DNA from 2 places in the Exiguobacterium sp. s183 genome. Region 1 is predicted to be linked to the other one. Evidence: riboswitches for the same ligand, from Rfam matches in the RefSeq annotation. Region 1 holds a riboswitch; the other holds the start of a gene.

Evidence for each region. A riboswitch is a leader RNA that binds a small molecule or an ion and turns the genes downstream of it on or off. The one in region 1 is predicted to bind S-adenosylmethionine.
Region 2: it holds a riboswitch for S-adenosylmethionine, as region 1 does, so the genes downstream of both, KNP62_RS11580 (Na+/H+ antiporter NhaC family protein) here and KNP62_RS02940 (MetQ/NlpA family ABC transporter substrate-binding protein) in region 1, are expected to answer to the same signal.

Annotation. Positions count from the first base shown of each region.
Region 1 covers NZ_JACSKN010000001.1:561,644-565,688, reverse strand. The annotation lists gene KNP62_RS02950 (methionine ABC transporter permease) at 1-97, opposite strand, end outside; gene KNP62_RS02945 (methionine ABC transporter ATP-binding protein) at 69-1,103, opposite strand; gene KNP62_RS02940 (MetQ/NlpA family ABC transporter substrate-binding protein) at 1,115-1,936, opposite strand; SAM riboswitch class I at 2,010-2,113, opposite strand; gene KNP62_RS02935 (iron-containing alcohol dehydrogenase) at 2,155-3,171, opposite strand; gene KNP62_RS02930 (aminotransferase class I/II-fold pyridoxal phosphate-dependent enzyme) at 3,168-4,045, opposite strand, start outside.
Region 2 covers NZ_JACSKN010000004.1:276,483-280,527, forward strand. The annotation lists gene trhO (oxygen-dependent tRNA uridine(34) hydroxylase TrhO) at 1-215, opposite strand, end outside; gene KNP62_RS11575 (TVP38/TMEM64 family protein) at 443-1,087, shown strand; gene KNP62_RS11580 (Na+/H+ antiporter NhaC family protein) at 1,106-2,389, opposite strand; SAM riboswitch class I at 2,459-2,554, opposite strand; gene KNP62_RS11585 (GGDEF domain-containing protein) at 2,653-4,045, opposite strand, start outside.

The DNA of each region.
Region 1 (4,045 bases):
TCAAGGTCGAGATGAGGAGCGCGATACTCGTCATCGTCAACGTTTGAATCGTCCCCGTCCAAATCAGGTCACCCCAGTCTGTCCAGAACTGTTGCATGGTTCGACACCTCCCTTACGTGTACGCCGCTCGTCTTCAAATAACGGACAGCAAGTTCTGTTTGATCGTGATCCCCGTCAAGGTGAACGAGCAGATTTCCGACAAGACCCGCTTTCAATTTCTTGATCCCGCCTCCGATGATGTTCGGTAAGATCCCGAATCGTTTCGTCAACTGCGCGAGCACCGCTTGCTCCGTTTGACTACCGATGAATGATAAATGAACGAGCGTGCCTCGCGTCTGTAATTCCGACACCACTTCTTCCGGAACATCGAGATTCGTCTTCAAGAACCGCTGCGTCGTTTCGTGTCTCGGGTTTGAGAAGACATCCAACACGTTGCCTTGTTCAATAATTTTCCCATGATCGATGACGGCGACTCGGTCACAGATTCGTTCAATCACTTCCATCTCATGCGTGATCAAGAAGATGGTCAATCCGAGTTCTCGGTTGATCTCGAGCAACAACTCTAAGATCGACTCGGTCGTCTCAGGGTCGAGCGCACTCGTCGACTCGTCGCTGAGGAGGATGTCCGGTTCATGGGCGAGCGCTCGCGCAATGGCGACACGCTGTTTTTGACCGCCTGATAATTGTTCCGGATAATGGTTCCGATGTTCAGATAAACCGACGATGTTGAGATAGCGGTCGACCCGTTCACGGATGACTTGCTTCCCGAGCCCTTCGAGGCGGAGCGGGATGGCGACATTCTCTTCGACGGTCGCGGTCTTTAATAGGTTGTAATGTTGAAAGATCATGCCGATTCGCTGACGTAAATTCGACAGACCTTTTTTCTTTAGCAGCGTGATGTCTTGTCCCTCAATCTCAACGACACCTGTCGTCGGGCGTTCTAATAGATTGATCATCCGGATAAGGGTACTCTTTCCGGCACCGCTTCGGCCGATGATGCCGAAGATCTCCCCTTTTTCGATTGTAAGGGAGACGTCGTCGAGCGCGGTGATCGTATCTCCATTGACGTGAAATTGCTTGGTGATTTGTTTCAGTTCAATCATCGAATCCCTCCTCAGAACGCTGGTACGACAGATCCATTGAATTCCTCTTCGATGAAGGCACGTACTTCATCCGAATGGTAGTAAGACTTCAACGTCTCAACGACCTCATCTTCTTTGTTGGCCGAACGGACAACCACATAGTTCGGATACGGGTTGTCGACCGTGTCCTCATGGAACAGGGCATCCTCGTTGATAGAGAGACCTGCACCCATCGCGAAGTTCGTATTGATGGCTGCAAGGGCCACTTCCGGAAGTTGTGTCGGGAGCTGTGACGCTTCGAGTTCGATGAATTCGAGATTGAGCGGGTTTTCCGCGATATCTCGTTTCGTCGCTTTATCCGTCAGACCTTCTTTTAGTGTGATCAGACCTGCTGTTTCATATAGTCGCAAGGCACGAAGTTCGTTTGCCGGATCGTTCGGGACGGCAACTTTATCTCCTTCTTTTAAATCCTTGATATCTGTCAACTTCTCAGAATAAAGACCCATCGGGAATGCGACCGTTTTGAATACGTCGTCAATTTTATACCCTTTGTCTGACTTTTGAAGTTCGAGGAACGATAACGTCTGGTAACTGTTTACATCAAGGCTTCCCTCGTCGAGTGCCGTGTTCGGTGTGTTGTAATCATTGAATACTTTGATATCGATCTCAAGACCGTCCTCTTTCGCGAGTTCTTGTACTTTCTCCGCAATTTGCTCGTGTGGGCCACCAGTCACGCCGATCGTCAGTTCTTCCGTGCTGAGCGTCTCGCTCGCCTCGGATTGTCCACACGCAGAAAGTGCGATTGCTGCAAGGAATGACGTGCCTGCCAAAAGTGTTTTTTGTTTGATGTTCATGAATAGTTCCTCCTCCAAATGAAAAGCCCGCTACTCACGAAGAGCGGCGGGCACGACAAGTGAAAGTCGGACACGCTCATCTCCCAGACGTCTCGTCTGTTGGAATTAGCACCATGATCATACTGATCTGGTTGCCGGGTTTCATCGGGCCAGTCCCTCCACCACTCTTGATAAGCAAACGGTTTTATTATTTTGTTATTATATTACTGATAAAAGCATTATTTGTAAACTACTTCTTGAAGATTGATGAGAATTTCTTTTAACTGCTCTGAATCTTGAAGATTCCGAATCCCTTGAATCGTGATTTCTTCGACGATCGAAGTGACCAATTCATCGACTTGATCAGGATGAATCCCAAGTTGGGTAAGTGAAGTTGGCGCATCGATGGATTGAAGCCAGTCCTCGAGCAGGAGGGTGTCATCGGATCGAATCAACCGTTCTTGAACAATCAATCCGAAGCCAACCTTGTCTCCGTGTAGCCAATGGTGGGTCGATCCAAAACGACTAAGTGCATTATGAACGGCGTGAGCGACAGCAACACGAGTGCCGGCATCCCCAAACCCACCAACCGCACCACCGATTGCGAGAACATGGTCGACGATATACCGAATGTCCTTACCGTAGCGACGGAAGTCCTGTTCGCGGATTGACAGGTCCATCAATTTACCGCACTGCGCAGCAAGTGATAACCCTGACTGAATCCCTGCATCCTTTGAAGTCGTCCCGCTAATATAACGAGCCTCGAACCACTTTGCGACCGTGTCGATGACGCCAGCCTTGAAATAGTCATAAGGCGAATCACGTAACAGTCGTTCATCTGCGATGACGCGTTCGATGACGACCGGAAACGTGTCATAGCGAATGTAAGACCCTTCCTCACTGTAGATGACGCTGAGTGGTGTGAAGGCTGCACAGTTTGATACGAGTGTCGGGACGACAATGAGCGGGACCGACTGGGTGAATGCAATCCGCTTCGCCGTATCGATCAATTTACCTCCGCCGACGGCAATCCATACGTCGGGTCGATAGGCATTCAAACGATTTATTTCTTCGTCTGTACATTCCCCGTTGAACTGTACACTCGGAAGATTTGCTAGACGAGGGAACACGCGAACCGCTTCACCGTATCCGTTCGATCCTTTCAAAACGAGTGCCTTCCGGTTTCCAATCAACGTATGAAGGTTCTCGAGCGCATCATGCGAATGGTCATATTCGAGCACGGCCTGACGAATCACAAATGTACCTCCTCATAGGCTGCAAACAGTCTCTCAATCCGTTCTACCGCTTCATCAATCTTCTGTTCAGACGATACGAGACCGAAACGGATGTGGTGCTCTCCCTCTGTTCCGAAGAAGTAGCCTGGTGTGACGGCGACTCCCGCCTCGTGGAGTAACTTTGTCGAGAACGATTTTGCATCCCCCTCAGGTACTTTCGCCCATACAAAGAACGAACCCTTCGGTGCCTCAATCTCCCACCCCGCCCGGCGTAACCCATTAATCAATCGGTTTCGTCTTGTTTCGTAAAGTGAGGCTAGGTCATCACGTAAGTCGCGCGGGGATTCTAACGCCACAATCGCTGCCTCTTGAATGGCTGAGAAGACAGACACGTGGACGTGATCTTGATACGTGTTGATGGCTTCAATAATATCGGCATTTCCGACCGCGAACGCGACACGCCACCCCGACATATTGAACGCCTTCGACATCGTGTATACTTCAATTCCAATTTCTTTCGCACCATCTGCCTGAAGAAAGCTCGGGGGAACATAACCGTCGAACCCAATGCTTCCATAAGCGAAATCGTGGACGACCATCACATCATGCTTCTTTGCAAACGCGACGGTCTCTTCAAAGAATGCCGGCGTCGCGACAGCCCCAGTCGGATTGCTCGGGTAGTTCAAATACATGAGCTTTGCGTGTGCCGGGTCGAGTGTTGAATAGTCCGGAAGAAAGCCGTGTTCCTCTTTTAACGTCAAATCGATGATTTCCGCACCTGCGAGCCTCGCTCCAGAGATGTAATCCGGATAACCCGGGTTCGGGAGTAAAATCCCGTCACCTGGTTCGAGAAGACATTGTGGGAGTGTGATCAAACCTGATTTACTACCAATCA
Region 2 (4,045 bases), on a different contig from region 1:
CTGAAGAGTGGGTTTGCCTTCAAGTCGTTCATGTATTGCTCAGTTTGTTCCCAAGTACCAGAGCACGTCCCGTTGATTCCTTCGGAGGAAATCAAGATGCGTCCTTTGATGCCGAGGTCTTTACAATACTTCAAATGTTCTTGCGTGAGTGTTTCTGGGTCTTCGATGTTGACGTACTTATAGTACAGCAAGACCCGCATTGGTTTTGTTTCCATGTTGTGTTGCTCCCCTGTGTTCAGTTTTTTGCAGGAAAACGAACGTTGGGTTGTGTCGTTCGACGAATAGACTTGCCTGCAACCACAAGTCCATTATTATATGATAAATATCACGACGAATTTTCGCAAATGGTTTTTAATTTTTTTGACGAATGCAGGGAGATGCGTCTTGCAAATCGAATTCGGGTAATAGAGTAGTAGTAACGAAAGTTGAAGGTGGAACGACTATGCTCACTTCTCTCCAACAGTACATCATCCAATTAATCGAATGGCTTCAAAGTTTGCCTGGCGGTCCTTGGGCCGGACTTGGCGCTCCATTTTTAGAAGCGATCTTTCCGTTTTTGCCACTCGTTTTAATCATTTCAGCGAATGCGGCAACATATGGTTTTTTGTTAGGGGTCCTTTTATCATGGATCGGGAACTTACTCGGAACGATTGTCGTCTTCGCGGCGGTCCGATATGTGTTTCGTAAACCGATGACGCGTTGGCTCGAAAAACATAAAGCGGCGGTCTATTGGTTAGAACGAATCAACCATATGAGTCCGATCTCACTCGGGTTCTTGTATTCACTCCCGTTCATCCCGGTCAGTTTGATCACCTATTTGCTGGCGCTCATTCAGATGCCGCTCCGTACGTTCATTTTGGCGGCGGGATTTGGGAAACTACTCGTCGTCGTCATTTTCTCGGTCATCGGGGATCAATGGGAAGAATTTATCCAAAGCCCGTTTCGTTTATCGATGCTCGGTCTGCTTTTGGTCGCGTTGTGGGCCATCAGTCGAGGACTAGAAGAAGTGCTCAAACGACGTGCTTTCAAAAAACGCAACGAGCAATTGAAACAAGAGATGGTCACTAAACGACAAACACCCCTTTGAATAAAGAGGTGTTTTCGCTTAAGACTGCTTTTTAAAACGCGGGAAATTGAATGCGATGGCAATCCCTCCGCAGATAAAGAGGAGGAACGGATAAAACATGAACGGGACGAGGTCAGGCGAAGCGGTCTTCGTCAACTCTGCGGCGATGAGGAGTTGCGCTCCATATGGAAGAATCCCTTGTACACCACATGAGAAGATATCGAGTACACTTGCTGATTTCTTCCGTTCGATATCATATTCGTCCGCAATGTTCGCGGCGAGTGGTCCGGCTACGAGAATGGAAATCGTATTGTTCGCCGTCGCCACGTTCGTCGCACTGACGAGACCAGCGATACTCCACTCGGCACCGGCACGTTTTTGAATCCGTGACGTCAGCGCATCACGCAAATACGTGAGTCCACCGTTGTGCGAAATGAGTCCGACGAGGCCGCCCATGAGTAACGTCAAGAACGAGATTTCGGCCATACCGACCATACCATCGGCGATAGCGGTCACAAATGCTGTGACGGATAAGCTTCCGTCGAGAAGACCGATGATTCCGGTTAGCGTAATTCCGCCCAACAGGACGAGAATGACGTTCAGTCCCGTTAACGCCAGTCCGATGACCGCGAGATACGGAATCAGTTTATACCATTCGAATGCGGCGACATCGACCGTCGATTCACCGTTCGACAAGACGGCGAGTAAAATCGTCGTGATGATGGCAGCTGGTAGCACAATCCAGAAGTTCGTCCGGAACTTATCGCGCATGTTCGTCCGTTGTGTCCTTACGGCAGCAATGGTCGTATCCGAAATGAATGAAAGGTTGTCTCCGAACATGGCTCCGCCGACCACTGCCGCGGCTGCGATGGCGACGTTCACACCACTTTCCTCATGAATACCGAGGGCAATCGGCGCAAGTGCCGCAATCGTTCCGGTCGATGTACCCATTGCCATTGAAATGAAAGCAGCAATGACGAATAGTCCACTTAAGAGAAGCGATGGGGGTAAAAGCGTCAACGCCGCGTTGACCGTCGCGTCGATGGCACCGATTGATTCGGCTACCGTTGAAAAGGCACCGGCCAGTAAGAAAATAAAAATCATAATGATGATTCCCGGATTTCCGGCACCTTGCGCGATGCGCTCGACGGTTTGAGTGGCACTTCCTTTTGTCATGAATGCTGCAACCATCAATGCGATCATGGCTGCGACAAGGACTGGAAACTTATAAAAGTCCCCATAGTAGACACCCGCCCCGATGAAAAAGAGCAAGAAGACGAGTAACGGCAGAAGTGCCCACTTGTTTGCTGTTGGTTGTTCCAAAATAATCACCTCACTAAAAAATAAAAAGGACCTTTTTCTTGAGAAAAAGGTCCTTCGTGTGAAATACCCTTTTCATCTTTCGAGCAATACGCCCGCTGGATTTGGCACAGGTTCTCCGCTGCCGAGACTTCATAGGGCCAGTCCCTCCGTCTCTCTCGATAAAAAGTTAAGTTATCCTATTATCAAACACGTTCCCTAACGTACCTGTTTCAAATCCCGTTGTCAACCTAAAAACTCCCCAATTCGATGTGAGAAAGGGGAGTTTACGTCGTTAAATTGTTGAAGTGCGCCACACGGTTACGTCCTGCATATTTTCCACCAACATACAGGGCACGGTCCGCGTTTCGAATCGTATCATCGAGACGCTTGTTCCCGAACGCTTCGATTGTATCGACCCCGATAGACGCGGTGACAGAAATCTCATGGTGGTCGACAAGAAACGGTTTCGCTTCGATTTGATGGCGAATCCGCTCCGTGATTTCAATCGCTTGGTGCATATCACAATGATTGAGCAATAAAATAAATTCTTCGCCACCATAGCGTGCCGCAAAATCATCCGGGCGAAGCACCTGACGGATTCGTCGTCCGAACTCTTGTAAGACATGGTCCCCGACCTGATGACCATACGTATCGTTAATCTTTTTGAAAAAATCAATATCGAGCATGGCGACCGATATCGGATATACCGACATATCGGATATTTGTTGAATGCCATATTCATAAAATGCACGCGCATTAGCAAGAAGCGTTAAGCTGTCCGTCCGACTCTCGGTATAGAGGCGGTCCCGTTCGTGACAACGGCTAATGGTTCGGTTGAACGATTTTAACAATTTGATGATTTCGTGCTGAATAATCTTTGGATAACCGTATACAGGTTCTCCCGTCATGACAATCCATGTACGAATCTCTTCGATTTCCTCCGAACGAACAGAAACGAAGCTGTGGTAATCGTCGTGGAAAGCATCAGAAAGGGAAGTATCCCATTCAAAGCGCATTTCATAGTCGAGGACTTGCTCGATTGGCTGACTCATCTCAAGCAAGGTGAAGACGATGGGGCGATCGATGGGTTGTCGCGTCTTCAAATCAAAGTAGAGGGTGCGTTCAAACAATTTAAACTCGACATACCCTTCATCATAATGATTCAGCTGTTCGCATTGACTTAAAAATACTTCGATGGCTTGCGCCTCGCTCTGTGACAAGGAAACGGCCTCTTTCGCTTCATCGTATTGCTCAATCAAAGATTTGAATGCATCTTGTCGCTCTTTTTGAATGAGGAGACGTTTAATAAAGAATGTCAACGCAGCGGCGATGCTACTGACGACGAGTAAGTTGGTCTCTCGGAAAAACGCTGCCGCTAAGATGAAAATCAAACTGACGACGTACGTATAGAAGGCAATCTTCATAAAGTCGCTCAATGCGATGTCGACGCGGAACCACCATTTCACCTGATATTTTTGGAACACCGTGTTTAAAAAGATGGCAAGGAACAGTCCAGCAAGCGGCACGAACGAATCTTGCGAATAAAAGTCGAGACCGGTCTCCCCACCGAGGGCAAGATAAACCGCTGCTGGGATGACAATCTCTAAGTATGCCGTAATAGCATTCCACGGATACGTGAAGCGGAAGCGACGGATGGCGACTTTCGGTTTCAAATTG